Regions from separate parts of the Periweissella cryptocerci genome, predicted to be linked through region 2. Evidence: predicted binding sites of a transcription regulator. Region 2 holds the regulator's gene; each other region holds the start of a gene.
The links. Region 2 encodes LexA, which represses DNA repair genes until DNA is damaged. Its sites were predicted from a motif close to CNAACANNTGTTNG; they were not measured.
Positions count from the first base shown of each region.

Region 1: a site for LexA is predicted at 3,524-3,537, ahead of ruvA (Holliday junction branch migration protein RuvA). Genes of this name have one in related genera too.
Region 3: a site for LexA is predicted at 5,779-5,792, ahead of EQG49_RS01095 (Y-family DNA polymerase). Genes of this name have one in related genera too.

Region 1 is NZ_CP037940.1:2,290,214-2,300,380, reverse strand. Features, by position in the region: gene tgt (tRNA guanosine(34) transglycosylase Tgt) at 1-610, opposite strand, end outside; gene queA (tRNA preQ1(34) S-adenosylmethionine ribosyltransferase-isomerase QueA) at 668-1,702, opposite strand; gene ruvB (Holliday junction branch migration DNA helicase RuvB) at 1,733-2,752, opposite strand; gene ruvA (Holliday junction branch migration protein RuvA) at 2,881-3,477, opposite strand; gene mutL (DNA mismatch repair endonuclease MutL) at 3,648-5,690, opposite strand; gene mutS (DNA mismatch repair protein MutS) at 5,856-8,477, opposite strand; gene EQG49_RS10035 (hypothetical protein) at 9,114-9,458, opposite strand; gene EQG49_RS10030 (Cof-type HAD-IIB family hydrolase) at 9,550-10,167, opposite strand, start outside.
Region 2 is NZ_CP037940.1:458,927-469,093, reverse strand. Features, by position in the region: gene alaS (alanine--tRNA ligase) at 1-361, shown strand, start outside; gene EQG49_RS02115 (IreB family regulatory phosphoprotein) at 477-728, shown strand; gene ruvX (Holliday junction resolvase RuvX) at 725-1,159, shown strand; gene EQG49_RS02105 (DUF1292 domain-containing protein) at 1,175-1,495, shown strand; gene EQG49_RS02100 (hypothetical protein) at 2,349-2,705, shown strand; gene lexA (transcriptional repressor LexA) at 2,847-3,476, shown strand; gene EQG49_RS02090 (DUF896 domain-containing protein) at 3,498-3,737, shown strand; gene EQG49_RS02085 (YneF family protein) at 3,803-4,018, shown strand; gene EQG49_RS02080 (lysophospholipid acyltransferase family protein) at 4,097-4,741, opposite strand; gene EQG49_RS02075 (tRNA1(Val) (adenine(37)-N6)-methyltransferase) at 4,828-5,580, shown strand; gene EQG49_RS02070 (GIY-YIG nuclease family protein) at 5,570-5,863, shown strand; gene rpsB (30S ribosomal protein S2) at 6,022-6,801, shown strand; gene tsf (translation elongation factor Ts) at 6,980-7,855, shown strand; gene pyrH (UMP kinase) at 7,966-8,691, shown strand; gene frr (ribosome recycling factor) at 8,694-9,251, shown strand; gene EQG49_RS02045 (BlaI/MecI/CopY family transcriptional regulator) at 9,892-10,167, shown strand, end outside.
Region 3 is NZ_CP037940.1:237,651-247,817, reverse strand. Features, by position in the region: gene accA (carboxyltransferase subunit alpha) at 1-68, shown strand, start outside; gene EQG49_RS01130 (LytR/AlgR family response regulator transcription factor) at 356-1,093, opposite strand; gene EQG49_RS01125 (sensor histidine kinase) at 1,087-2,412, opposite strand; gene EQG49_RS01120 (hypothetical protein) at 2,416-2,601, opposite strand; gene EQG49_RS01115 (hypothetical protein) at 2,879-3,619, shown strand; gene EQG49_RS01110 (YczE/YyaS/YitT family protein) at 3,902-4,606, shown strand; gene EQG49_RS01105 (hypothetical protein) at 4,741-5,142, opposite strand; gene EQG49_RS01100 (hypothetical protein) at 5,264-5,542, shown strand; gene EQG49_RS01095 (Y-family DNA polymerase) at 5,850-7,148, shown strand; gene EQG49_RS01090 (DNA polymerase III subunit alpha) at 7,141-7,530, shown strand; gene EQG49_RS01085 (hypothetical protein) at 7,604-8,095, opposite strand; gene EQG49_RS01080 (helix-turn-helix domain-containing protein) at 8,461-9,618, shown strand; gene ndk (nucleoside-diphosphate kinase) at 9,882-10,167, shown strand, end outside.

The DNA of each region.
Region 1 (10,167 bases), 1.2 Mb from region 2:
ATTGTTTACGCAAGCTCTTGAATCCTGCTCCTTGGACAATCCCAAATAGACCTTGGTCTTCAGGACGACGGTGCGCATTGAGGCCACGTTCAGCCCAACGGGACGTCCGTTCAACTGAATTTTTGACATAATCATAAGTCTCAAAGTATGGAATAGCTTCATCTAGGCTCATCATAACATCTGAACCAAGATTATTTTCGATACTCATCGCCTTTTCTGGTGAAAGGAACATCGTGTCACCGTTCAAGTGGTTCTTAAAAGTAACCCCTTCTTCTTTAATTGACCGATTGCCGGCCAATGAGAAGACTTGGAAACCGCCAGAATCGGTTAAGATTGGTTGATCCCAATTCATGAATTTGTGTAGCCCACCAGCTTCGGCAATTAATTCATCCCCTGGTCGTAACCACAAGTGGTAAGTGTTCCCTAAGATAAATTCGGCACCCATTTCTTTGAGTTCTCGGGTAGAAATATTCTTCACAGATGCTTGTGTACCAACCGGCATAAACATTGGTGTTGGGTACGTACCGTGAGGCGTGATAATTTCACCCAACCGCGCGCCGGTATGTTTGTCCTCGTGGATCAAACGATATTTAATCGCAGGTTCTGTCATTTAATCTAAACTCCCTTTTTGTATGTCAACATTGCTAAATCGCCAAACTAACTAAAATTACTTAACAAACATTGCATCGCCAAAACTAAAGAAACGGTATTTTTCATCAATGGCGTGTTGGTAAGCGTTCAAGATGTTTTCACGCCCAGTAAAGGCAGCCACTAACATCACCAACGTTGATTTTGGTAAGTGGAAATTAGTGATGAAAGCATCAACGGTTGTCCATTGGTAGCCTGGCTTGATGAAGATTTCAGTCCATCCTGAATCAGCTTGTAACTTACCATTGAACTTCGTCCCGATTGTTTCTAATGTCCGAATTGATGTTGTTCCGGTGGCAATGACACGGCCACCGTTCGCATGCACTTCATTCAAAGTATCAGCGGCTTCTTGGCTTAATTGGTAAAATTCACTGTGCATCTTGTGGTCTTCGATGTTTTCTTCTTCAACTGGGCGGAATGTCCCTAAACCAACGTGTAATGTTAATTCAACTAACTTAACACCCTTAGCTTCAACTTTAGCCAATAATTCTGGCGTCCAGTGCAAACCAGCGGTTGGGGCAGCAGCAGAACCGTTGACCTTTGAATAAACCGTTTGGTAACGTTCTTGATCCGCAAGTTTTTCTTTGATGTATGGTGGTAATGGCATTTCACCCAACGCTTCCAAAATTTCTAAGAAAATGCCGTCGTAATGAAATTCGACCATCCGGCCACCATGTTCAAGTTCTTCGGTCACAATCGCCGTCAATTCACCATTCCCAAATTTAATTTCTTGACCCACTGGGAATTTTTTGGCAGGTTTAATTAAAGTTTCCCAAGTATCACCTTCCGTATTGTTCAATAACAACACTTCAACGTGACCGTGCGTTTCTGGTTTTTCACCGTGCAAACGCGCAGGTAAAACGCGGGAATTATTCATTACCACGGCATCACCAGGGTTTAATTCAGCTAAAATATCATAAAAGTGCTTATCTTCGTATGCCCCAGTTTCGTGGTCCAACACCAACAAGCGCGAAGAATCACGTTGCTTCAAAGGTGTTTGGGCGATTAATTCATGTGGCAAATCGTAGTCAAAATCTTCAAGTTGGTATCCCATTTTTATACTTCTTTCTATTCCATGTTAGTACTATTCTTCTTCAGACCAAGCAAAGCCAAGGTGCTGATAGGCAATCCCAGCTACTACTCGACCACGTGGTGTCCGCTGTAAGAAGCCAATCTGCATCAGATATGGTTCATACATTGATTCCAGGGTTTCGGCTTCTTCACCAATATTAGCTGCTAAAGCACTAATTCCAACTGGTCCACCATGATATTGCTCAATCATTGTCGTTAATAATTTGACATCCGTTGCATCCAAGCCTTCACTATCCACATGCAATAATTTTAAGGCATAGTCAACTATTTCACGGTCAATTGCCGTTTTATCTGCCACTTGAGCAAAGTCCCGAATCCGTTTGAATAATCGGTTAGCAATCCGCGGTGTCCCCCGTGAGCGTCGACCAATTTCATGAGCACCAGATTCAACAATTGTTGTATCGAAGATTCCCGCCGTTCGCTTGACGATTTCTTCGAGATCACTCACCGTATAATATTCCATGTGCGCAACAATTCCAAAACGATCACGCAGTGGCGCTGATAGCATCCCCGCGCGGGTTGTTGCCCCAATTAATGTAAACGGTGGCAGTGGAAAATGGACTGGATGGGCAGTTGGACCTTGACCAATCACAATATCGACAAAGAAATCTTCCATCGCCGAATACAACATTTCTTCAACTTGTGTTGGCAGACGGTGGATTTCATCAATAAATAAAATATCACCGGCTTCTAATTCATTCAATAATGCAATCAAATCACCAGGCTTTTCAATGGCTGGTCCAGAAGTCGTTTTAATGCCGACTTGCATTTCATTAGCAATCACCATCGCTAATGTGGTTTTCCCAAGCCCAGGTGGTCCATATAATAAGACGTGGTCGAGTGATTCAGAACGCGCTTTAGCCGCCTGAATATATACACTCAATTCATCCTTAACTGCTTGCTGCCCAATATATTGCGATAAATATTGTGGTCGCAATGATTTTTCAAGTGACACTTCACCCAAATCCTGGACAGCTCCCGTTAATATATTTTCATCTTCATACTCATCCATAATCGCACCCTTTCTCAGTTCAGCTTATTCGCCGTTATCACGCAATAATTACTCGTGTTCACTGTATTTTTTATTTCTTTATTCTAAATTGCACACCTTACTGAATATGCACGTAGTTACGCCAGTACCTAACCCACTAATAGCTTTAAGCCTTCACTCAAATAGCTTTGCGTATCAGTTTGTGGTAACTTCGCTAATTGTTTTTGGACGCGTTTGATATCTGGTTTACCATAACCCAATGCTTCCAGCGCTGCTAAGGCATCATTTAATGCTTGTGTATCATTTGGTAATTCCATTGCTTCGTTGAACAGGTCTGGTTTAACGCCAGGAATATCTTCAAGTTTCCCCTTCAAATCGAGGACAATTTGTTGCGCCGTCTTCTTACCAATTCCTGGGAATTTAACCAAGTAATCAACGTTCTCACTTTCAACTGCTGCAATTAAAGAGCCATGATCAGCATTAGCCAAGATTGCTAAGCCTGACTTAGGTCCAATCCCAGAAACATTAAGTAACTTATTAAAGAGCATTTTCTCAGTTGCATCGAAAAAACCATACAGTGAGATTTCATTTTCACGCACAATTTGCTCAACATAAATCGTTACCACTGCGTCTAGCGCGTAACGATATGGGTTCGCTGTAAATAACTTATAGCCAATCCCACCGACTTCAACTACCACGTGGGTAGGCATCACATCGGTAATTGAACCTTTTAAATACTCATACATATGCAAGCTCCTCGTAAAAATTTTCTATGTACCATAGTAACACAAACATACGAACGTTTGTGCCACTAAAATAATATTGACCTTGTTAATCTGAAACTGCGTTTTATTACCACCACAAGGCAAGGTCAACGTTACATCGAACTTCCACTCCGTTAGCCAGTTTTCCTAAACTAATAAGGGTGGTTATCATATTCAACCCATGATTCGTGGGAATCTTGAATGCGCTTAAACATTTTTTCCATATCAGTCAGTGAGAATGTGACTACGACTGGGCGACCATGTGGGCAATTAAACGGATTTTGGGTTGTGGCTAGTTGGGTAATTAATGCTTTGGCCTGTAAATCATCAAGGTGCCAGTTCGCTTTAATTGACCTTTTACAACTCATCATAATGGCCGTTCTTTCACGGAATTGCGCAACGGTTAAACTGCCATCGCGTAAAAGCCAATCAACCATTTCACGGATAGTGGCTTCTTCTTGTCCTTCCACAAACCATGTGGGGTGTTGCTTCACGACAAATGTATTATCCCCAAATGGTTCCAAGTACAAACCGACCGCCTCCAACTCATGTTCATGATCGCGTAACTTAATCGCGTCCACCATTGGGTAATCCAATACCAGTGGTACTAACAAGCGTTGTTGGTCAGTTGCGACTTTACCGATTTCTTCACGATAATATTCATACTTAACTCGCTCTTGCGCTGCGTGCTGATCAATCAGATACAATCCGGCTGGTCCCTGCGCAAACAAAAACGTCCCAAACATTTGCCCGATATATTGTAAATCAGGGAAGCGCTCACCACCATTCGTTTGCTCATTTTCCGCCATTGTACTCAAATTTTCAGGCATCACATGTAAATCGATTTCCGTTTGTGCTTGAGCAATTGGTGCACTTTTGGCTCCGAATGCTGTGATTTTTTCATCTGCATAGCGTGTTGCAAATGATTTTACCCGCGCTGAAGCTAACTCGGCACGCGTTTTTACCACAATTGGTTGCACCGTTGCATCACTTGGTAAGGCATCTGGCAAACTTGTGGGCTTATCTTTTTGCAGGTGAGCACCATCACGAGTTCCTAATGTGTACTTCGCTGATGCTTGATTCAATTGCGTCAAGAAATCGACTGGCAAATTTTCTGAGACGGTTGCTTGGGCATCACTCGTATTAAGCTGCGGTGTTTCTTCAGCCTTCGCGTGTTCCATTAAATTCTGGTAACCATCTGGCATCAAATTAATCGAACCAAGTTTTTCGCTCACCAAACGTGTCAATAATTCCGCCAGTTCAGCTTCTTTGCTCAACCGGACCTCTTGCTTGGTGGGGTGGACATTTACGTCGACCAAGAGCGGATCCATTTTAATATTGATGACCGCCATTGGGAACCGGCCAACCATCAGCTTTGAGCCATACCCTTTAATTAGCGCTTTAGTAATGGCAAAATTTTTGATGTAACGACCATTAATCAAGACCGAAATGTATTCACGAGATGCGCGTGTTAATTCTGGTAATGACACATAACCATCAATCGTAAAATCATTATCGCTACCATTAATTGCCAGCATTTTGCGGGCATTTTGTATACCATACACATCTGCGAAAACTTGCTTTAAGTCACCATTTCCAGCCGTGCGCAATAAGTCCTTGCCATTGTGTGACAAGTGGAAAGTTACATCCGGATAGCTCATTGCCAATCGATTGACAATGTCGACAATCTTGGAGAGTTCCGTTGCTTGCGACCGTAAATACTTCAAGCGCGCCGGTGTATTAAAGAACAAATCACTGACGGTAATGTCCGTTCCTTTGCGTGCTGCCGCTGATTTTTGTTCCTTAATTTCACCGCCGCTAATGTGTAATTCATCACCGGCACCAGCGCCCGTAGAAGTCACTAACCGAACATCTGCAACTGAGGCAATACTAGGTAGGGCTTCCCCGCGAAAACCGAGAGTTCTAATCTTAAATAAATCTTGGCGGTCGTGAATCTTAGAAGTTGCGTGCCGGCGAAATGCAACTGGCACATCTTCAGAGTCAATCCCATCGCCATTATCAACAATCTGAATTGACTTGACGCCTGCTTCTTCCAATAAGATATCAATTTGGGTGGCATGGGCATCCAACGCATTTTCCAGTAACTCTTTAACGACCGAAGCTGGCCGTTCAACAACTTCACCTGCCGCAATTTGGTCGGCAAGGATCGTTGATAATTCATGAATTTTAGCCATAAACGCTCCTTTGTCGGTAATCTAATTTCAACTTGCCATTTTTTCAGTAATTAATTTAGGCTTGATTAGTCATCTCGTGTGCTAACAGTTACGCCACTAACTTGAAAGTACCCTGAAACTAGCGGCGCAAAATAAATCAGTATCTGGGACTAATCGTGTCTAAAATTATAATTTTTGTTGTAATTCAAACAGTTTATTCATCGCTTCAAGTGGTGTCATCATTGCAAGATTAACACCCTTAAGTTCATTGATAACAGCCGCATTTTTAGGATCAACTACTTCATCGCTAAATAATGCAAGCTGCTCATCATGGACTGGTTGGGGTTCCGGTGTGTTTACGACCGCAACTACCGGTTCAACTGCCACTGATTCAACTTCAACTGTGGCAGAACTCATTGGCAACTCATTAGCACTATCTTCGAGATGCTCTAAAATTGTTGATGCCCGTTGCAACAGCACATTAGGCATGCCAGCTAATTTAGCCACATTAATCCCGTAACTTTGATCGGCTGGACCAGCTTCCATCTTGTGAAGGAAGACAAGGTTCCCATTCTGTTCAATTGCACCCACGTGGGCATTTTGTAATTGAGGTAATTCATCAGCTAAAACCGTCAATTCGTGGTAGTGCGTGCTAAACAAGGTTTTGGCGTGTACGTTATTATGCACAAACTCAATAATCGCTTGGGCAAGTGCCATCCCGTCGTAAGTTGCCGTTCCACGACCTAATTCATCAAAAAGAATCAATGATTTATCGGTGGCGTTTTTCAAGGCATTGTTGGCCTCAGCCATTTCCACCATGAATGTTGAGTTCCCCGAGATCAAATCATCAGCCGCACCAATACGCGTGAAAATTTGATCAAAAATCGGCATGGTGGCCGCTTCAGCAGGCACAAATGAACCCATTTGCGCCAAAATTACAATTAATGCTAACTGGCGCATGTATGTCGATTTACCTGACATATTAGGTCCGGTGATTAACATAATGGTTTCATCCGTTGGCATTACGACGTCATTTGGTACATAACTTTGGCGGCCCAGAACTTTTTCAACTACGGGGTGCCGGCCTTGGGTAATATCCAAATCATGCCCCTTCGTGAACAATGGTTTCACAAAATGATACGTTTCAGCTACGACCGCAAAACTTTGCAGGACATCGAGTTCGGCAATTGCTTTCGCAAGGGCTTGTAACCGTGTGATGGCGGCTTTAACCACATCACGAACTTGTGCAAAGATTTCGTATTCTAGCACCGTTGATTTTTCTTGGGCTTCTAAAATTAAAGCTTCGCGTTCCTTTAGTTCAGGCGTGCTGAAGCGTTCCGCATTGGTTAACGTTTGTTTGCGTTCATAACGATTCGGATCAAGCTTGGCAATATTTGATTTAGTAACTTCAATATAGTAACCAAAGACACGATTGTAACCAATTTTTAAGCCATTAATGCCTGTCGCTTCACGTTCTTTGGTTTCCAATTCGGCTAGCCATTGTTTACCGTTTTTCATGACATCACGGTATTGATCCAGTTTTTCTGAATAGTTGTCCTTGATGATACCCCCATCGGTAACAGACAGTGGTGGTTCATCGGTTATCGCCGCCTCAATTAACTCAGCAACATCGGCAACTGGATCAAGCTTTTCCGTCAACGCATTGAACACTTGGTTATCCAGATTGGCTAACACGGCTTGCAACTTAGGAACTTGTAATAAACTACTCTTTAGTTGCACCATATCGCGCCCGTTCACGGAACCAAATGCGACCCGCCCAGCCAGTCGTTCTAAATCGTATACTTTAACTAACTCGTCTTGTAAACTTGCGCGTTCAAAATAATTGTCCAATAATTGACTAACTTTAGCCTGACGTGCTTCAATTTGGGTGCGGTCAATCAATGGCCGGTCTAACCATTGCTTCAACATCCGACCACCCATTGCAGTCTTAGTTTCATCCAGTAACCACAACAGTGTCCCTTGCTTTTTACCGGTTCGAATATTTTGTGCTAATTCCAAATTGTACCGACTATTATGATCCATTTTCAAGAAAAATGCTGGTTCATATGACACGACTTTTTGGAGGTGATCCAGTGAACGTTTTTGCGTAACCGTCAAATACGTAACTAAGTGCCCCACTGCTTGTTTTTCCAAATCGCGCGTTAAGTCTTGACTAAGGTAGCTCAACTCAGCGGTAGTCACAATGTCTGCTTGGCTAGAAATCAGTAAGCCGAGTTTCTTCAAGGTTGCGATGAAATCATCAGTGATTGAGTTATCCACCACAATTTCTTTGGCCTGTAAGTTCATGACCTCATTAATCACGCTGTCAGTCGAAGCTAAAACCGTTGCCTTCAATTCACCGGTTGATAAGTCAGCATACGCTAAGCCAAATTCATCCCCGACACTGGTCAATGCTGTAATGTAATTATTCTTTTTGGCATCGGCACTACCAGTATCCATCTTAGTTCCTGGTGTCACTAACTGAACTACGTCACGCTTAACCATACCTTCAGCGAGCTTCGGGTCTTCCATCTGTTCGACAATCGCAACTTTATAGCCTTGATCAACTAAAATATCGATATAGTTTTGCGCCGCATGGTGTGGTACACCGGCCATGGGGATGGGATTGTCAGCGTTCTTATTGCGCGTGGTCAAGGTCAGTTCAAGTAGTTGAGCCCCTTTAATCGCGTCATCATTAAATAATTCATAGAAATCACCTAACCGGTAGAACAAAAACGCATCGGGATATTTTTCCTTGATTGCATTATATTGTTGCATCATTGGGGTTTCTTTTACTGTTTTTGCCATGCGCATCGCCTTTTCATTTTGTAGTGTAATAGTAGTATTCTAGCATTTTTTCGAATTAATTTCAGCCCCGCTTGTTTTGGTATTTCTCGTCGCACGCTAATAATCCCGATTTCCACCTTACTGGAATTAAAGAGCAATCGAACTTATTTTGTGATGTACTCAAACCAGTGCCAAAGGTATATTCCGTGATACGTGAGTACTCTTGAACAAAAATACAGAATCCCACGTCAGAAAGAATAAAGCAAAAAACACCACAGCCGCTACTGGGCTGTGGTGCTCGTTGTTGGGAATTGAGTCTTAGTATGCTGACTTAAACCCTTGCATGAAAACATCGGGAATTTTTAATTGAGCCAAACATCGTCAACTTGCTTTCCTTGTCGTGACACCCTGAGGAAAGGGTTCATAGCATCAGTATTAAACCCGCCATCTCGCATGTAATCGAGCGGAATTGTGATTGTAATTAATCTAGTTTCCAAATTATAATCTATCATGTCGGATGAAATATTAAACATTCGATCAGTTGGATATACCTCCTAAAAATCAATTTTATCAATAAACTAGAGCCTTAAAAAGCCACGTCAATTGCCTGATTTTATTCTTGGCATCAATCATCGAAAACCTCAAAAAAGCCACCCATTATTGGATGACTTCGTTTTGGACATCTTCATTTGATAATTCATTGGCGACTTCGATTTCATGTTGGCGTTGCCGTTCACTAAGCATCAAGTATAAATTAACGGAAAACATCAAAAATGCCATCCCCGCAATCGTATACGAAACTGTTACGCTTGTATGCTCAAACCGACTTATAAAAATCATGAAAACTAAGATGATAGTCAAAATTGCCGTTGGAATGACTTTGATACCGTATGACCGTAAGTCGGTTGGCATATAAAGAATTCCCATTGGATAACGTTTCCACGCGCTGATAAATACAATAATTGCGAGTACAAAAATAATAATAGGGACAGCTACTGACATGTTTACCACTTCCTCGATAAGTTGTTATTGGATTTCAAACTAAAACACAGCATCAACTGACACTGTGTGTTTTATTCCTAATTATTATAACTTAGATTAACCCAAAGTGGGCGAAAGCTTCAGCAAGTCCATCTTCCATTACACCACTCGTCACGTAATCGGCTTCATCCTTAATGTGTTGCTTGGAATTCCCCATCGCCACACCATATGTGCACAATGCCATCATTGGTAAATCAGTTTCAGCATCCCCAAACGCAAATGATTCATCGGCCGTTAAGTTCAAGTCCGTCATCATTTCAGCAATGGCATTAGCTTTATCCACACCTTTTTGGCCAAAATCTCCAAATTCCTTGTATTCACCTAGCGCACTCCAATGACCAACATCAAATTGAGGAAAAGCATTTTTGGCTGCCGCATAATCCGCTTGCGTATTCAAAATGAAACTAATTTTATTTAAATCATCACGATGCATATCGGCACCATAAATCAAATCCGGCATGATTTTTTTGAATTTAGCTTGATTCGCTGGTGTATCCCCGTCATACAGTAATTCACCTACTTTATGAATAAAGTTATCACTCGCATACAAGCCACTATTTGCTTCTAAATAATAACCAATATCGTGCTGATCTAACCAGGCAATCGCTTGTTCAGTATCAGGAACTGAAATCACTTGGTGCTTAATCACTTGTTTGTTGGCTTCAATGTA
Region 2 (10,167 bases):
AGCGGCAAGTATCTTTGATAATCCTGAAGACGTCAATGGTCACAGCTTAATTGCTGCACAACTGGAAGTTTCTGGTATGGATCAATTGCGTTCAATGGCTGATTCATGGAAAGAAAATAATTCTTCAGATGTGTTGGTCTTAATTGCCGCCACTGGTGAAGATAAGGTCAACTTGATTGTTGCGATGAGTCCAGCCGCAATTAAAGCGGGGATGAAGTCTGGTGATTTGATTAAGACCGTTGCGCCACTTGTTGGTGGTAACGGTGGTGGTCGCCCTGATTTGGCCCAAGCCGGTGGTAAGAACCCATCTGGGATTCAAGCTGCGTTGACGGCTGCTCACGATTGGTTGGCAGAACACTAAATCTTCAATCTTTTGTAATCAAAATGAAAGGTAATCCTAAGCGATTGGGCTATACTTTACTTATGATTACGTTTACAATTACAAATATCAAAGTTTTTTGTCTGGAGGTAGCCAAATGAGTTCGTTAGACAAGACAGCCTTATTCAATTTTGGCAATGAACAACCCAAAGACGTGCATGAAACATTACAAACGGTATACAAGGCACTCGAAGAAAAGGGTTATAACCCAATTAACCAAATTGTTGGTTACTTAATTTCTGGTGATCCTGCTTACATCCCACGTTTGAATGATGCACGTAATTTAATTCGTAAGCACGAGCGCGATGAAATCATCGAAGAGCTTGTGAAGAGTTACTTGAGTAAGTGAGTCGTTTACTAGGATTAGACATCGGCTCACGCACGGTCGGAATTGCGGTTAGTGATATCATGGGATGGACCGCACAGGGCGTGGAAATCATCCGCATTAATGAGGATGAAAAAGAATTCGGAATTGACCGAATGAAAGAATTGGTTGCTGAATACAAGCCATCTGGTTTTGTGTTGGGTTTACCAAAGAACATGAACAACAGCTTGGGACCTCGTGCTGAGGCATCCAAGGCTTATGGTGATTTATTAGTCGAAACTTTTGGCTTGCCCGTCGATTTTATCGATGAACGCTTAACAACGGTTGAAGCGGAACGCATGTTAATTGAAGAAGCTGATACTTCGCGTAAGAAACGCAAGCAAGTTATTGATAAACTCGCCGCTAGCTTAATTCTCCAAAATTATTTGGATGCTAACGGTAAATTAACGAAATAGTGAGGAAGAAACCCCATGGCTCAAGAACCAGAAGAACAACAAATCACCTTAGTTGATGAAGATGGTGCGGAACAACTCTTTAACGTGTTGTTTACATTTACTGCTGATGAAGACGATACTGACAACAAGTTTGCCGGTAAGTCATACATCTTGCTTTATCCAGAAGGTACTCAAGAAGACGAAGAAGTTGATATCCAAGCCTTTGCATTTAACCCTGATGAAGACGGCGAAGCAACTGAAGGCGACTTGCAACCAATCGAAGACGACGAAGAATGGGCAATGGTTGAAGAGGTGTTGAACACTTTCCTCGACGATGATGACAACTTCGAAGCTTAATTAACAGTGAATCAGGATTTGCAGTGATGCGAATCCTTTTTCTTTGCACACTTTGTTAGCAAAGTGTGGGCCCCATTTCGTCTGACGTGGGATTGAATAAAATTGGCCACTGGCCACTGCGTGCCAGTAAATTACTTGGCGCACCACGCTGGAAGCAACCTCCCAAGCCAGTATGTGCTTATGCCTGCGAACCGGCAACGCAAAACATCCCAGCATTTTGTTGCACAAAATACTGAATCTAATCCTAACGCGATTAGATTAGCCTTGCAGGCTGGATGTCTGTCTTGGGCAATTCGGGATAGCTGGCAGTCTAATGGCTAAAGCCAAAAGACTGCTCACATTTGTAGCTACGCTGGACAAATAAGGCCCGGTCGGCTCTACCCTCAGCGACAAACCCGACACGTGGTGTCACGTCCCATTTCGGTGTAAAGCCTGCCGGCCACAAAGTGATTTTCAGTCACTCCGCTAGATAAGTGTGGAATTATTGATTACTGCTAAACTTGCAGCGACAAGGATTAGGGCATATTACTAGTCAGACTGCCTACTCAAATTAACGAAGAGGCTGGACTTTAGCTCGCACCGTGATGGCATAATCAGTAACGGGTTTGGTTACTGATTATGGATTTGTGAAGATGGTTACCGCGTTAGCGAACCAAGCTTCGCAAACATTTGAAGACCGCACTGTGGCTTCAAATGCTTGTCTTCCATCACGGTGTCCAGACTGGTTCCAGCCTCGTAGTGGGAATCGAACTGAGACACATATCCAAATCCCGCGCTAGAATAAATAGTAAATCACTTAGCGCACCACGCTGGAAACTATAGAAGCAACATTTAAAAAGAAGAGGAAAAATTTATGAGTACACACGCAGTTACGATTGTGACGCAATCGATGGTTGGCAATGAACCAGAACCGTTTTTTGATGTCATTACTTTTTTGGCAGATTTAGATGAAACACAGGCTGAAGACGTGGCTTACTTGCGGGAATTAGCCGAAAAGACACAACTTAGTCCAGCGTATGAAGAAGACGGGCAAAAAGTGTATGATGTTGTTGGCAAAGTGATTGATGTTTATGAATTAATTGATGAAATTACCTTTACGGGGAACCCAGAAGTTAATAGTCGCCAAATTTTGCCAGCTAAGCCAATGAACCTCGAACAATTTATCGAGACTTACTACAGCGATTACGTACTTGAGGACGCTGAAAGCTAACGTGTTCGTAATTTTAGAACGAGTATTAGCTGTTTATGCAAAAAATATCGAACAAATAACGAACGTTCGTTTGAAATGTTCTTCACTATTCGGTATACTATAAATAATAGATGAACTGAAAACAGTGAAAGAGGTGATCGCATGGTACGCGGCGAAAGCAAACAAATGGAAGTGCTTCGATTTATTTATGAGAAGCAATCACAAAAAGGTTATCCGCCAACAGTCCGTGAAATTGGTGAAGCGGTCGGCTTATCATCAACATCAACGGTCCATGGCCATATTGACCGCCTACAAAAAAAGGGTTACTTAAAAAAGGATCCAACAAAACCCCGGGCGATTGAAATCACACCACCAGGCCTTGAAATGCTTGGGGTTTCAGCAACGCCAGGTAAGATTCCGGTCTTAGGGGTCGTTACGGCAGGGGAACCAATCTTGGCCGTTGAAGAACGGACGAATGAGTTCTTTCCATTGCCTAGTGATTTAGAAGCGTATGATGGCGATTTATTCATGCTCAACGTGCGGGGAACATCAATGATTAATATTGGTATTCTCGATGGTGATAAGGTCATCGTCCGTAAGCAAGATCATGCTGATAATGGTGATATTGTGGTCGCAATGACCGACACGGATGAAGCAACTGTTAAGCGCTTCTTCAAGGAAAGTGATCACTTCCGCTTACAACCGGAAAACGACACGATGGCGCCAATTATTTTGACGGATGTCACGGTTTTAGGTAAAGTGGTTGGCTTATACCGGAATTCAGTCTATTAATAACAATAGGAGGTCCTGACTTTGGAAGCAGAAAAGTTACGCCAACGAATTAACGAATTAGGTGCAAAACGTAAAAAAGAAGGCTTAACTGAAGGTGAAGAACTGGAACGGCAAGCATTGCGTGAAGAGTTTTTGGAAAACTTTCGGAAGTCTTTCCGTTCACAAGTTGAAATGATGCAAGTCTTCGACGATAACGGCAAAGAAGTTACCCCTGAAAAAGTACGTGAAATTCAACGAAAGAAAGGGCTACGGGACGATTAGCCCTTTTTTTCTGTGTTAGAATAAAGTAAACTAGAATATGAACTTTAAAATGTAGGAGAAAAGACATGAATACAGCGCTCGCAATCGTATTAATTGTCGTTGCTTTGATTGTCGGTTTAGTTGCTGGCTTCTTCATTGCTCGTAAGTATATGGAAACTTACTTGAAGAAGAACCCACCAATTTCCGAAGACATGATTCGCTCAATGATGATTTCAATGGGTCAAACACCTTCACAAAAGCGTTTGAACCAAGTTATGGCATCTATGCGTAACAACAAGTAAGATAAATAAAAAAGCCACGACGCTAAGTCATGGCTTTTTATTTATAATATGCGTGTGGTTAACATGGTACGTAACCAGTTATTCTTCGGGGATTTTCGCTTTTTCGGGGTGTTGGTCAACGTAAACGAAATCCGGATTCAGCTCTTTATCCAAGGCGTCAAAGGCGGTTTGCATTTGAGCTCCGATTTCTTCGACGCGCGCTTCCGTTAATTTGTCACGGCGATCGATGTAAATGGGATCACCAAAGTTCAACTCAACGTTGTTACGCTTGAACAGGCCGCCAAATGTCAAAGGTCCTTGATAGACAATGGGCACGATTGGTTTGCCAGATAATTTCGCAATCATCATGGCACCAGACTTGATGTCGTTACTGTGACGCGAACCACTAGGGAAGATAATCAAGCCGAGATCGCCGCTTTTCAAGTTCTTGACGGGAGTTTTAATCACTGATGGACCAGGATTAGCTCGGTCAACGGGGAAGGCATTAGCGCCAACGAGAATCCATTTTAGGATGGGGTTCTTGAATAATTCGATTTTAGCCATGAAACTAAATTTCAATGGAGCCGCGGCTAACGCAAAGTAAATTGGATCCCACCAAGTCCGGTGTGGACCGGCTAAGATATAAGTACCTTCGGGTAATTTATCGTAGTTGCGAATTTGAGGTTTTCCATTGATAATATATAACAGGGCGCGAGCAAAACCGCGCAAAAATGAATAAAGCATATTCACACTCCTTTTTAAAAGTAATTCATATTTAACGTTAAGTATGCAAAATTTCAGGTAGTAAAGCAAGTAAGGAATAATATCAGATGGCAGAAATTAAATTAAATGCGGACGAACGGATTGATCAATTATATAGTAAAGATGTCAAAATAATTCAAAGTGATGCGGTGTTTTCTTTTTCATTGGATGCCGTCTTACTGTCCGAATTTGCCAAAGCGCCCAAAGGTGGTCATGGTTTGACAGTGGATTTATGTGCGGGCAATGGGGCAGTGGGACTGTTTTTTGCCAAGAAAGCCGCCGGCACAATTACCGAAGTGGAAATTCAGCCCCGTTTGGCGGACATGGCCCAACGGTCAATTGTCTTGAATGATTTAGATGGGCGCATGAACGTATTGAATATTGATTTAGCCGATACGCTCGAGCATATTAAGCCGAGTGCCGCTGAAACAGTGCTCTGTAATCCACCATATTTTGTGGATGAACCTCAATCGACAAAAAATCCGAATGAACACTTGGCCATCGCACGCCACGAAATCAAAACCAATTTAGCAACAATCACGGATGTGGCCAGTCGATTACTCAAGACGAATGGTAAGGTTTATTTTGTCCACCGGCCCGATCGCTTCTTAGATTTGATTGATGAGTTGCGCGCGCACCGCTTGGCACCTAAGCGTATTCAGATGGTGCATTCCAAAATTGACCGCGAAGCTAACATGGTGTTAGTCGAAGCAATCAAAGATGGCCGCCCAGGTGGTGTCCGTTACCTCGAACCATTGATTGTGTACAATGCTGACGGATCATACACGAAACACGTCCATGAGGCTTTATATGGCGAATAAACCATATTATTTTTACGTCATCCTCGCTGCCGACAAAACTTTGTACGGGGGCTTTACCGATGACGTCGGCAAACGTTTTGCAGCCCACCAAGCATTTAAGGGGGCTAAATTCACTAAAATAAAAAGTAAACACCCCCTCGAATTGATTTATGCGGAAGCGTTTGATAATAAACATGATGCGTTATCGGCTGAGTGGCACTTTAAACACCAACTCCGGGAAAAGAAAGTGGGCTACCTCGCTGAGCATGGCGTGGATGTGCAACGCTTCGCGCACCGCAAATAAGAAAAAAGACTTGCGCAGGCGGTAAATATTTGATAAACTATTTTTCGGTGTTAAAAAGCCAATTCACACCTTAGCTAATGTTGACTGGGTTGCGAGCGATCGTCCAGCGACAAGTGCGGCTAGGGGAGGAATAAACAAATTTCTGGAGGAAATTACTCATGGCAGTAATCTCAATGAAGCAATTGCTTGAAGCCGGTGTCCACTTTGGTCACAAAACCCGTCGCTGGAACCCAAAGATGAAGGAATTCATCTTTACTGAACGTAACGGTATCTACATCATCGACTTACAAAAGACTGTTAAGCTTGTTGACCAAGCTTACAACTACGTTCGCGATGCAGCCAAGGATGGCGCAATTGTGCTTTTCGTTGGTACTAAGAAGCAAGCTCAAGACGCGATTGCTGAAGAAGCAACTCGTGCCGGTCAATACTTCGTCAACCACCGTTGGTTGGGTGGTACTTTGACTAACTGGAAGACTATTCAATTGCGTATTGCACGTTTGAAGGAACTCAAGGCTATGGCCGAAGACGGTACTTTCGATCGCTTGCCTAAGAAGGAAGTTTCATTACTTCTTAAGCAAACTGCTAAGCTTGAAAAGTTCCTTGGTGGTATCGCTGATATGCCTAAGGTTCCAGACTTGCTCTTCATCGTTGACCCACGTAAGGAACAACTTGCTGTTCAAGAAGCACACAAGTTGAACATTCCTATCGTAGCTATGGTTGATACTAACGCAGATCCAGATGACATCGACGTTAAGATTCCATCAAACGATGATGCTATCCGTGCCGTTCGTTTGATCACTGCTAAGATGGCAGATGCAATCATCGAAGGTAACCAAGGTGAAGACAAGGTTGACGAAAACTCATTTGGTGCAGACCAATCAGTTGAATCAATCGAAGAAATTGCTGCTGTTGTTGAAGGTAACAACTCAGCTAAGTAATCATTAATTATGAAGTAGGCTACCACATTTGTTGCTGAACCTTTAGGGGTTTAACCGCGTGGCGGCCTATTTTTATGAAAAAAGCACGACAGAATTAAACTTTAGACTGCTATTTTGGCCTAAAGTAAGGTACAATAGATACGATATAAATTATAAACTTAAGGAGATTTAACTACTCATGGCTATTACTGCTGCTCAAGTTAAAGAATTACGTGAAAAGACTGGTGTCGGAATGATGGACGCCAAGAAGGCCCTTGTTCAAGTTGAAGGCGATATGCAAGCTGCTATCGACTTCTTGCGCGAAAAAGGTATGGCTAAGGCTGCCAAGAAGGGTGATCGTATCGCCGCTGAAGGTATGACTTACGTTGCATCTAAGGGTAACACTGCTGCAATCGTTGAATTGAACTCAGAAACTGACTTCGTTGCCGGTAACAAAGAATTTAACGACTTGTTGCACGCTGTTGCAAACGCTATCGTTGAACTCAAGCCAGCTGACGTTGATGCTGCGCTTGCATTGCAAGTTAGCGAAGATGAAACTTTGAACGAAATGATCATCCACACTACTCAAATCACTGGTGAAAAGATTTCACTCCGTCGTTTTGAACTTGTTGAAAAGACTGATGACCAAAACTTCGGTGCATACTCACACATGGGTGGCCGTATTTCATCACTTGTATTGCTTGACGGTGCCGATGCAGAAACTGCTAAGGACGTTGCAATGCACGTTGCAGCCATCAACCCACAATACGTTTCTCGTGAAGAAGTACCTGCTGATGTAGTTGCTCACGAAAAAGAAGTTCAAATGAACGCTGAAGACATGGCCGGCAAGCCAGATAACATTAAGGAAAAGATCGTTGAAGGTCGTTTGAACAAGTTCCTTGCTGAAATCTCATTAGCTGACCAACCATTCGTTAAGGATGGCGACCAAACTGTTGCTAAGTTCGTAGCATCTAAGAACGGCTCATTGAAGTCATTCACACGTTACGAAGTTGGTGAAGGTATGGAAAAGAAGGTTACTGACTTCGCTGCTGAAGTTGCTAGCCAAATCAACTAATTTACCGATTTTTAGAAAGAGGCGCGCAAACAGGCGCACCTCTTTTTTTAAGAAAAGAAGGTAGCTTGATTTAACTAGTAGAGTGAATTATCAAAGGAGCAGATAATCAAATGGCAGACATTAAGTATAAACGTGTTTTGATGAAGTTGAGTGGTGAAGCCCTCGCCGGCGATCAAGTCCGTGGGATTAACCCAATTTTCGTGAAGCAAGTTGCTGAAGAAATTAAAGAAGTGCACGACCTCGGTGTTGAAATTGCTATCGTTGTCGGTGGTGGTAATATGTGGCGTGGTGAAGCGGGTGCCGAACTTGGTATGGAACGCTCACAAGCCGATTACATTGGAATGCTTGGTACGGTTATGAACGCCTTAGCCTTGCAAGATAGCTTGGAAAATGTTGGTGTCCCAACTCGTGTCCAAACTTCAATCGAAATGCGCCAAATTGCGGAACCATATATCCGTCGTAAGGCAGTTCGTCACTTGGAAAAGAACCGCATTGTGATTTTTGCTGCTGGGACTGGTTCACCATACTTCTCAACTGATACGACGGCCGCATTGCGTGCAGCTGAAATCAACGCCGATGCTATTTTGATGGCTAAGAACGGGGTTGACGGTATTTATTCAGCTGATCCACGCACTAACCCAGACGCCGAAAAGTTTGATACTTTGACGCACTTGGAAATTTTAAGCAAGGGTCTGCAAGTTATGGATTCTACTGCTAGTTCATTATCAATGGATACTGATATGCCATTGATCGTGTTTAACTTCAACGAAACAGGTAACATCAAGCGTGTTGTTGAAGGTGAAAATATCGGAACAACTGTTAAAGGAGAAAAATAATAATGGCTAACCCAATTATTACTGATGCGAAAGAACGCATGACTAAAGCCGGTGACGCTTTGCAACGTGATTTGCAAAACATCCGTGCCGGTCGTGCCAATGCTGGTATCTTGAACCGTGTTCAAGCTGACTACTATGGTGCAATGACACCAATTAGCCAAATGGCCTCAATCACAGTCCCAGAAGCCCGTGTGCTTTTGATTACGCCATATGATAAAACATCTTTGGACGCAATCGAAAAAGCCATTTACGCTTCTGACTTAGGCTTGACGCCATCAAATGATGGTTCTTCAATCCGTTTGGTAATTCCTCAATTGACGGAAGAACGTCGTAAGGAATTAGCTAAGGACGTGAAGGGTGAAGCTGAAAATGCTAAAGTTTCCGTGCGTAACGTTCGTCGTGACGCCATGGATACTTTGAAGAAGCAACAAAAAGCTAGCGAAATCACTGAAGATGATTTACATGATTTAGAAGATCAAGTGCAAAAGGCAACTGATGCCGGCATTAAGAATATTGATGCCATTGCTAAGGATAAAGAAGAAGAATTGTTGAACATATAATTGTTTTTGAAATTAAGCGGTGTCTTTGACGGAAACGTCGAGGCGCCGTTTTTTGCGTTTTAAATGCTGATTTTGGCGGCTCTATTCCGGCTGACGTGGGATTGAATAAACTTGGCCACTGCGTGCATGGAAATTACTTGGCGCACCACGCTGGAAGCAACCTCCCAAGCCAGTCTGTGCTTATGCCTGCGAACCGGCAACGCAAAACATCCCAGCATTTTGTTGCACAAAATACTGAATCTAATCCTAACGCGATTAGATTAGCCTTGTAGGCTGGATGTCTGTCTTGGTTGGTTCAGATAAGCTGGGAGTCTAGGGGATAAATCCCCAAGACTCCTCATCTTATCTTCAGCGAGAATCCCCAGTCGTGGTGTAAAGGATGCGCCCGCCAAGTAATTTCCAGACACTCCGTTAATATGCAGAATGGGTACTTAATCGCAAACCCGCAAAATCACTAGGGCGTTTGTAAAACTGCATTTGGCATTTTTTGAATTTATTTGGCATTATTGAATTTTCATTAATACCAAATAAAATGCGGAATATTCGTGGTTAATTTCCAAGTTTAATACTTTACTTTCTTAATCTATAAATGTAAACTAAAAGTATAGATTACACTTGTAGATTAGAAAGGGGTGCGCTGATGACGAAGAATATTGCTGAAAGCGAATGGGCGGTGATGCGGGTCTTATGGACGCTCGGAGCGGCCAATAGTAACGAATTGGTCCAAATCATGGCTGAAAAAAAGCATTGGAGTAGTTCGACAACGAAGACAATTATTACGCGCTTACATAATAAAGCATTAATTGTGGATGATGGTGAGGTGCGTAATCGTCAATATCGGCCAGTGATTCAGGAGGCGGACACGATGACTAGCCAGTTGACTGCCTTGATGCATGATATGTGTGCGATGAAGGTG
Region 3 (10,167 bases), 220 kb from region 2:
CAACTTTACAAGCTTTAACACCAGCGGAATTGGTGGCACAACGTTATCAACGGTTCCGCCAATTTTAGGTCCATTTCGTCTGACGTGGGATTGGCCATGGTCACTGCGTGCTAGTAATAGTGCTCAAACCAGCGAAAAACAGGCCGCAGTAGCATGGAAAAAATGATAGCAGAATCTCAGTAATTTGATGATTGAGAAGTACAGAACCGACAGGACCACGTTAATAAGCCGAATTTCTACCTTACTAAGATAAGGAGAAATTCGGCTTATTTTACCGGCTGGACAATTTATGTCCCAGCGACAAGTAATTAGGATTACGGCATATTACCCATTAATGTACGACAAAAGACTAATGCTACATGCGATTTTTAATAAGCTCCTTCATGTAGTGCGTGGAAATTGGTAGTTCGATACCATTCGTTAGTGTCACGGTACGTGCTTTAGTGTCAACCGTAACAATTTTGTTGACATTAACCAAGATGCTACGGTAAATACGCACTAGAAAATCGTAGTCTTTTTCAAAGACGTTGAGATTCCCGTTTAAATCATTGATTTCGTTGACTTGATGCAAAATTAATTTGTGGTCACTGGCGGCTGATTCAAGATAGAGGACGTCGTCAGGTTGTGCCGTGAACTTTTTGGTGCCAATTGAATAAACAAAACCGGTGCGTTGTTTATTGATTTGAATATTGCGCTTAATTGCCAACGCTAAATCTTCGGTAATCCGTTGCTTTGATTTCTCAAGTCCTGAAGTTTTAATGATGTAATCCAGCATGGTGACTTTCGCTTCAATTGCCGGCATCACCATCTCATCATGGGAAGTTAAAAAAACAATTGCAGCATCAATATCGAGATTACGAATGGCCATGGCTAAATCAATACCATTAGTCACTTTATCGGCAATTTCAATATCTAAGAAATATAAACCACCCTGAATTTGTTGCGCTTTGAGCTGTTCTAAAACGGGGGCTGAATTGTTACAAACGAGTGTAACAGCAGCGTTATAGTCGTTGATAAAAATTTGTTTATTAATATGCGCTTCATAGGTTGTTGCTAACTCTGGTGTGTCTTCAACAATAAATACGTTTAACATGGGGTTGCCTCCTGAACGGTCAGGGTAATTTGAAAATAATTAGGTGTTGCTTGGAGACTGAGTAGGGCGACGTCGTATTGATTAACAATGTCGCGAACAGTGTTGAGCCCAATTCCGCTATGGTTAGGTTTCGTACTATGCCCAAAGTCGTATAGGTGTTCAATATCAACGGATTCCGTGATTGTATTTTTGATGACCAACCGATTTTCTTCGGGGAGATGGACGAGCGCAATCACAATCTGACCATTTTCGGGATTGGTTTGCGTCGCTTCAATCGCATTGTCCACTAAGATGCTAAGTAATCGTACGGCTTCAACATCAGTCAAGCCAAGATTAAAGTCGGTGTCAACTACGAGCGAAACATGAATACCAAGTTGCTGAGCGAGGCGGATTTTGCGCAATAGGATGTGCTTAATCCCCAAATTTGTTACTTTGGCTAATTCAGTTGAAATTGCATCAGAACCAAAACGTTGGTTGGTGAGATCCAAAACTTGTTTGAGATAATTACTTAAGCCAGGAATATCACCTTCATCAGCGTAGCCTTCAATCCCCAATAACAAATTAGAAATATCATGGCGAAAAGCATGCGCTTGTTTATCAGAATCAACTAATAATTCATTGTATTGCTGTAAAAATTCATAGTTGGCAATATCAAGTTTCTGCTGAACTAGGCGTTGATACATTCGATTAAACATTCGGTAGAGCCAAATACTAATGATGATAATAAAAAAGAAAGCAATGACAACGATACCGCTGTTATAACCTTTGTAATGCACGGTATGGACAATGAAAATTAAGCTAGTTCCAACCAATGCTAAAACAACGGCGGCGCCGAGCATGCTACGTTTGAATTCCGCTTCAAAAAAAGCGAAGTTTTGCGAGGCAACAGCGAGTTGTGATTTGACGAACAATCCAGTTAAGACAATCAGGATGAGTCCGAGCCCGTCATCACTTAACATCGGTACCCAGCCAAAAGATCCAACATCAGCAGCTTGTTTAAAAAGAAAGTTAGTACAAAGCCAATCAGCAGTTAGTTCAGACAACGCCCAAATCATCCAAGCAAATGAAATACCGATAATGTACTGTTCGTATTGCGTGGTTTTACGCACAATAATCAGACATAACAAGGCGATATAGCTTAAGTACACGATAAAACTTGTATTACCGAGGAGCGGTAAGACGAAAAGCATCACGAGATTAAAAATATTAAAGAGTTTGACGGCCCGCAGTTCAGGGACGAACCAGTAGATGAGAATAATTAAGCTCCAAGAGTTAATGATTTCTTCGACTAGGCCTTGAACCGGTGAGATTGCAATCATTGTTTATAATTTTTTAAACCAGTCAACAATTAAATCAAGTGTTGATGTGGTTTTACGGTTACTAACGGACAAACTCGTGATTTTGTTCGTTGAAGTTTCGATAGCTGTGGCATGAACTGGCGTATGTGATAGTGCGAGTGTCAGGCTTAGTGTGATAATGGTTAAAGTTATTAAACGTGATTTATACATATTTTACAGATTCCTCCATTTTGATAAGTAAAGGATACAATATTTTGAGGTGTTTGTGCCATATTTTCTTAAAAGGCGGTTTTCTTTCTTAAGATAAAATTATATGCCTTAAAGCAAGTCGATTTTGTCGTTTAAGCGCAAAAAACGTGGTTTAAGCAAATATGTGTCGCTGGGCGAAATTTCATTTATGATTATAGTAGGGGATATAATCATAAATGTAGATTATTGTTGGGGTAATCGTTTAATTAGGTTGGAAAATGAACGAGGAAAAGCGTAAATGACATTTTTGGGGATTAATAATAGTATCGTGACCGGAGTTTTAGGAATCATAATTGTTGGTACGATTGGGTTGCTGATTGACGCGTTATTGTTTCATTCAAAACGTAAAATCGTTTATCAAATTACGCAATTACGATTTGAACATGGCGAGAAAACGGGGCCGATGGTTGATGATAGTGAGTCACTAGCAACTAATATGACAATCCTATATAAAAAAATGTCATTTCGCCTGCAACTACAGGCGGGGACAATTGATCAGGTAGCGTTAATTTTGGCAGCACCGAACACGAAATTTGAATTAGATGCGGCGACTTGTAATGATATCATTCCGACAGAATTGGAATTAATTGATAATGGTACATGTTTTCGCGGCCCAGTGTATCGCGTAACCGCAGATTTTGACTTGCTAGTCGATGAGCCAATTAACTATCAGTTATTCTACGTAATTACGCAAGGATTGGGCGCCGCTCGGTTGGATTATTTAGTTGCTAAATTGGATTTGCATTGCTATATCCATACAAAATCATTCATAGCTAATGATGGTGGGGTAGCACAACGAGTTTTGGTAAGCGAGTGGGAGCCAATTATTAACTATCGGTTTTTGACTAGTGGGCAAACACCACAATTGAAGGCATTAACGTATCCAGATGGTGGCGGGCTGAATGTCAGTTTACGGATATTACGCAAGGATACTCGGTTAATTCAGACGATTCTTTATCCGCAACAGTTTATTGGCTAGCTAAAAAGTTAAGTTAACGTGAAAAAACAATTGTGATTAAGCGACTCATGATTGTTTTTGCGTGCTGATTCACAGAAAAGTCATCATTACTTCATGCAACTGTTAATTGTAACCGCTATTATGAAAAGAACGTATTAGTAAAACGTTTTATTAGATGGTAAAATATAATAGCGGCAGGCGAGCGTGTTGGCTACGGGGTACCGCATAGTAGCCATTAATCCAGACACGCACCTAGCAGAACGAATTAATTAAGTAATTATTTAAAGGGAGTATGTTTAGGATATGAAAAAGTTAATTAACGAAAATTTGTCAGTCAAATCAGTGCTTGTTTCACTGATCGGAATTTTCTTCATCTCAGTTGGGGTGGCATTTAATAGTAATACGGCATTGGGTAACGACCCGATTGGGATTTTTTACGATGGGATTCGCGCGATTTTAGGTTTGGATTTGAGTCAACTAGGATTCATCTCAAACTTCATTAATATTGGTTTGTTGTTAGTATTGTTCGTCTTGAATCGTAAATTAATCAACATTGGGACGTTCTTGTACATGATTCCTTATGGTTTCTTTGTATCAATTGGTAGTAAGCTCCATCCCATGATTTTTACTAACGATGCCTTAGTAACGCGTTTACTGTGTGGTGCGAGTGGAATTACGCTAATCTACGTTGGATTAGGTATGTTCATTGCTAGTAACATTGGTGTGGATGCATTCTCTGGCTTTTTCCTCACAATTGCTGAAAAGACCGGTTGGAGCATTCAACGTTCAAAAATTACGATGGATGTTTGCTTGACAATCATTGGCTTTGCACTTGGTGGTACCTTTGGTCTGATTACGGTTGTCTGCGCAGCAACTTGTGGCCCAGCCGTACAATTTTTAACAGCTTTCTTTAAAAAGGTGATCTACGACGTCAACCCAATCGCAGTGGTTGAAGAAGCTGTCGAAGGATTAGTTGAAGAAACACAAAATAAAGTTGAATTTGATTAGGTAATCAATGGGCGTCTACATAAATTTGTAGGCGTCTTTTTTGTTGAGGTTATTAATTTCTGGGCGATTAATATGAAAAAAAACGCAGCAACAAACTCCAAAAAGAGTCGTTTCTGCGTTTTTAAACTATTGTATTATGCTTCTACCTGATTAAATTCAGCTTCAATGGTTTTCAAGTCAGCAGGCTTGAGGATACTCATCATGTCTTCAAAAGCTGCATCAATTTCGTCAACGCTGGTATCGGCATGTTCATCGTACCAAGTCATGTATTCATCTTGGAGTTGTTCGATGGCACTCATATCGGGGTATTTAAGCCGTAATGCTTGAATGGTGCTAGTTTGGGCATCTTCCCAGGCATTGTTAGCGGTCGCCCATTCTTCGTACAAAGTAACAAAAGCTGTTTTCAGATTGGTTTTATTTTCACCGTCACGCAGGCTAAATTCAATTGTCTTATCGAACATTTTGTTTAAACGATCACTACCGGTACCATCATTTGCTTTGGCATAGAGGGTTGCCATAATTTCTTCAGTATCCATGTTTTCCATCCTTTAGGTTGCTTAATAATAATTAGTATACCTTATTAAGGGTTCATTCAAAAAATTTTCACATTTTCTTGGGATAATTAAGTTAACAAATTAAAACCACGAGGAAATTACAATGAAAATTACCCACTATGATGATAAATTTTATTATCCTGACCAAATCGTTGCGACGGTGGAGTTGGATGACAAGTACTACATGTATTCAGATTGTCGGGCGCGTAAAACGCTACAACGCGTACATCCAGCGTACATTCCGTCACGCACGGATGGAATCAGTTCTGACACCGTTGATTTTGGTATTGATGCTACTTGGCAACAAGCGATGGAGGCATTTATCCTAGCCAATGTCCATAGCGCTGATGAAGCGTATGAAAAAGGTGGTGTGACTTATTGATTTAAAAGCGGAAATAATTGAGATCCTTAAATCATACAAATTACAATTTGATATTTTTACACGGTTAACGGAGGGCAAAGCCTACGTTGACTATCTCGAAAAACAAATTGAAGAAGATTAAAAGTAGTGTATCCTGTGGAATTCGCATCGGGTACACTTTTTTGCATTGTGCTGAAAAATTTAAGCGCAAGATAGCGTAATTAGCCCAAGTACATACTTAACAATTTGTTTTCTTGCGAATTATTGTTCGTATGTATATAATAAAAGAAAACAAAGGGGAACGAATGTTTATGAAAGGGTGACGATAATGTATGACTACAGTAATGAACAGCATTCAGTGATATTTTTGATTGATATGAAGTCGTTTTATGCGAGTTGTGAAGCTGTATCTCGTGGCGATGATCCTTTGACGGTGCCGTTAGTGGTCGCGTCGATGGCTAAAAACACCGGTGCTGGTCTGATTTTGGCAACATCGCCAGCCGCTAAAAAGAAATACGGGATTACCAACGTGTCCCGAGTGAAGGACTTACCTGATGCCCCTGATTTAGTGATTGTTGAGCCCCGGATGAATTATTATATTGCCATGAATATGAAGGTTAATGAAATTTTTAAAGAATACGTGGCCGAAGAAGATTTACATCGTTATTCTATTGATGAATCAATTCTTGATTTAACACACTCGTGGAAATTATTTGGTGCGACACCAACTGAAGTAGCACACCGTATCCAACGCGAAGTCTTTGATAAGTTGGGATTGTATGTGACCGTTGGTATTGGTGATAATCCGACGTTGGCAAAATTAGCACTAGATTTAGTCGCTAAGCACGAAAGCACGATGATTGGTACAATTCATTATCAAGACGTGCCAACGGTATTGTGGCCGATTACAGAACTTGATGAGGTGTGGTCAATTGGACGCAGAACCGCAATAAAACTACGAGCATTAGGAATTAATTCGCTTGGTGATTTAGCCCATTATAATCCATATAAATTCAAACAAAAATTGGGGGTCATTGGACAACAACTATTTCTGTTAAGCTGGGGAATTGATCGGGCGGTTGTGCGTGAGAAAGTTTTTGCTAAGTCCAAGTCGTATGGTAATTCACAAGTCTTACCACGTGATTATCAAAGAGCGGCTGAACTAGTGATTGTGATTCGTGAAATTGCAGAACAAGTAGCAGCACGAATTCGCAAGCATCAGTATCAAGCAACACAGGCCTCATTATATGTAGGCTTTTCAAATCATAGCGCAGCTACGGGACGAAATGGTTTCACTAACCAAGTCCGAATTACGGCGACTAACAATTCACGTGAGCTGACTAATGCAATTTTCGAATTATTCCATAAAAATTGGGCCGGTGAACCAGTGCGCCATATTGGCATTTATTACAGTCAACTGGTTCCAGACGTTGGGCAACAATTAGATTTATTTACCGCTCCCGAACGACAAATTCAGAACAATCAGGTTGACCGAGTTGTTGATAATATCCGTAAGCGCTTCGGTTTTACTGCTTTGGTTAAAGCAAGTAGTTTATTAGCAGGTGGGACGGCAATTGAGCGGGCCGGGTTAGTTGGTGGTCATCGCGGTGGAAATAGCTATGAGTGAAGTTTATTTTGATGATGATGCGTACGATGAAGAACGGACCAATATTTTCATTCGCGATGCTAGTGACCGTGGCATGTTGAAATGGGGTGGCTTTTATCTGAGTGACCATACCAAGGTAATTGAACAAACTCAAGCAGATGAGATGGCCGTTGAGGCGCGCCAGCAGCATCCGCAACAATCGCTATCAGAAATTGGCCAAGTGCTACTACAGGCTCAGCTAAAAAATAAAACGGTGTTGTTACAACGTGCTAGTCAAGACCAAGAACATCACATTGCGGCTGACATTATTGGCAACCTCAATGGTTATACAGATACAGGAATTGTAATTGCTGAGACCCAAGTTGCTTATGACGATATTTGGTATGTGGAATTGATGGGATAGTTGCGTAAAGTTAGCAGAATTTATTTTCTGGGCCAATAAAAAAACGACCCCAAAAAGGTCGTTCGTAAATACGTTAGAGATTATTGTCTGCGATGCTAAAAGTTGGCTGTCCATTGATAACAGAATAGAGGAGGCTACTATGATCAGCAGGATCGATAACATTAACACTGGTCGTTGGCGAGATAGCACCAATCGCAAGTGAAATTTGCGTCACGTCCAACATATAGTCAGCCCAATCTGCAGCTGAGAGCTGACCATCAAGATATTCTTCAACTTCAAGTGCTTTATTGCCGATTGGCGTTAGATTAACGGTGTTTTCGGTTTTATTGTATTGAAAGATGTAATCATGGTCTGCTTGATTCTGATGGGTTAAGTATTCCCGAAGTGGCTTTGGTGTTAGCTTGTTTTCGGAAAGATTTGTGACATCAGTTTTATTAATTTGTACAGAGCTGTTTTGAGTAGTGGGATTAGTTTCCGCATTCTTTGATTCACACCCTGTCAAAGAAATCATTGCAAGCATTATAAATGCAATGGTAGTAAATTTAAATGTGCGTAATGTTTTCATTATTTTGTCCATCCTTTCAGTATTGTCCCTAATACGTATGAAAGAAGTCCAATATTCCTTACCTTCATTTTATCGAAGTTGGTTGAATAAGTGAAACTATAAGCCTTAACTAGTAATAGCTGTTAATTGGGTTAAAGTTAATATACGATATGTTGTTATATACAAACAACAACAAACATGGCTATTGGTTATTGTTATTGCCGCGTGATGTTAATGCTTTTTGTGCATAACAAGTAGCGCATTGAAAGCTACGCTAACGAATTTGAATGAAATACACAAAAAAGCCGGAGACGTGCTTTCATATTCACGAATATGACTAAACTAGTGTAAAATGAATAGTATGATGAAACGGAGGAAGGTTGACGGTGTTTAATGGATTAAAATTAAAACAGGTACGTGAATTACATAATCTAACTGTGGAATATTTAGCAGAGCAATTAGAAAGTAACGCGAAATTTTTTCGCAATGTAGAAGCGGGTTTCATGCAGCCACCTATTGAGATTGTAAATGATTTGGCAGAATTCTTTTTTGTACAGCCGGATTTCTTTTATGCGGCAAGCTTTTTAGAAGATAGTGTCGATGAAGAAGCAATATTTTTTGATCGCGATGACTGGAAATTACGTACAAAAACGAAGGCACAATTACGCCGGGTGCAGTTTGTTGATGCGATTATTAACCGGGCAGCAGCCGGATTAGTTTTTCCTAAGTTCACAATCGATGAATTGCGCAAATACGCGTTAAATCAGTATTTGCTAGGTACAAGTATCGCCACAATTGCGGAAACAGTCCGCGAAAAATTAAAAATACAACAAAATTATGAACTTTTGCAAGCGTTGGAAATTGCTGGCATCCGCGTACTAGACTATAAGACTGATACTGAAATTAAGCCATATAGTTTGTGGACGGATAACGGTACGGCGTATATTGCTTTTGGCAATGCGCTGTACGCACAAGTTGATCGTAATTTTGTCTTGGCACAACAGCTTGGTCATTTACTATTACATCAAGGCATTGATATGAATACAATTTCGGCGCAAGATTTTCGTGATTTGACGCATGAAGCGATTGAATTTGCATATGAACTGTTGTTACCGACGGAAGAATTTGTGAAGACGTTTAATAAAGCAATTAAGGATCCGACGCATTTGGTTGAGTATTTGCCAATTCGAGAGCATTTTCAGGTTTCTGTGAAAAATATTCAACGCCGCGCTTTAATTTTGGAGATGTATGAACCAGATGTTGCAGGCAAGCTCATGACGGAATTACGGCGTGAAAAATGGGAACGTCGTGAACCCGGTGATGATACTGATATGATTTATTTGGCCGGCCGGAATATTTCAATTTTGACGGGACTCTTTAGAATGTCACCAATGACATTAGCGATGTTTTTAAAGGAGTTCCAGATTAAACTTGAATTTTTACAGTCACTATTCGGTACTAAAATGGAATATTTAGAAGACTTAGAGAATCCAGCCGTCAAACCAGACGGAAAGCCGAAGCAAACTTATATGCATTTGTTATAAATTGCTGGAATTAAAATGTAGCCTAATTCACATTGTGAGTTGGGCTTTTTGTTATAGTTGAGCGTAAGCGTTTTCAAAATTTGCTGATTATTGATATACTTAAATCAATGAAAAAATATTTTGCGGAACCACATTAGGTATCCGAATTAAATAAGGCGATAAGGTGTCACTAAGATACCGGACGCGTGGTATTTACGAAATAAGAGGAGCTGGTTGGGCATTCTCGTGTATGGAAAATGGAATAAGACAAGAGGAGAAAATACATGACAGAACGAACTTTAGTAATTGTTAAGCCAGATGGTGTGCAACGAGGCAAAACCGGTGATATTATTCGGCGGATTGAACGTAAGGGTTATTGCCTAGTGGCTTTAGAAATGGTCCAAGCAACGGAAACAATCTTGCGAGAACATTATGCAGAGCTGGTTGAAAAATCATTTTTCCCAGAAATTGTTAGTTATATGACGGAAAGCCCCGTAGTTGCAATTATTATTGAAGGTGAGAATGTGGTAGAAGGTTGGCGTTCATTAATGGGAACGACCATGCCCACAC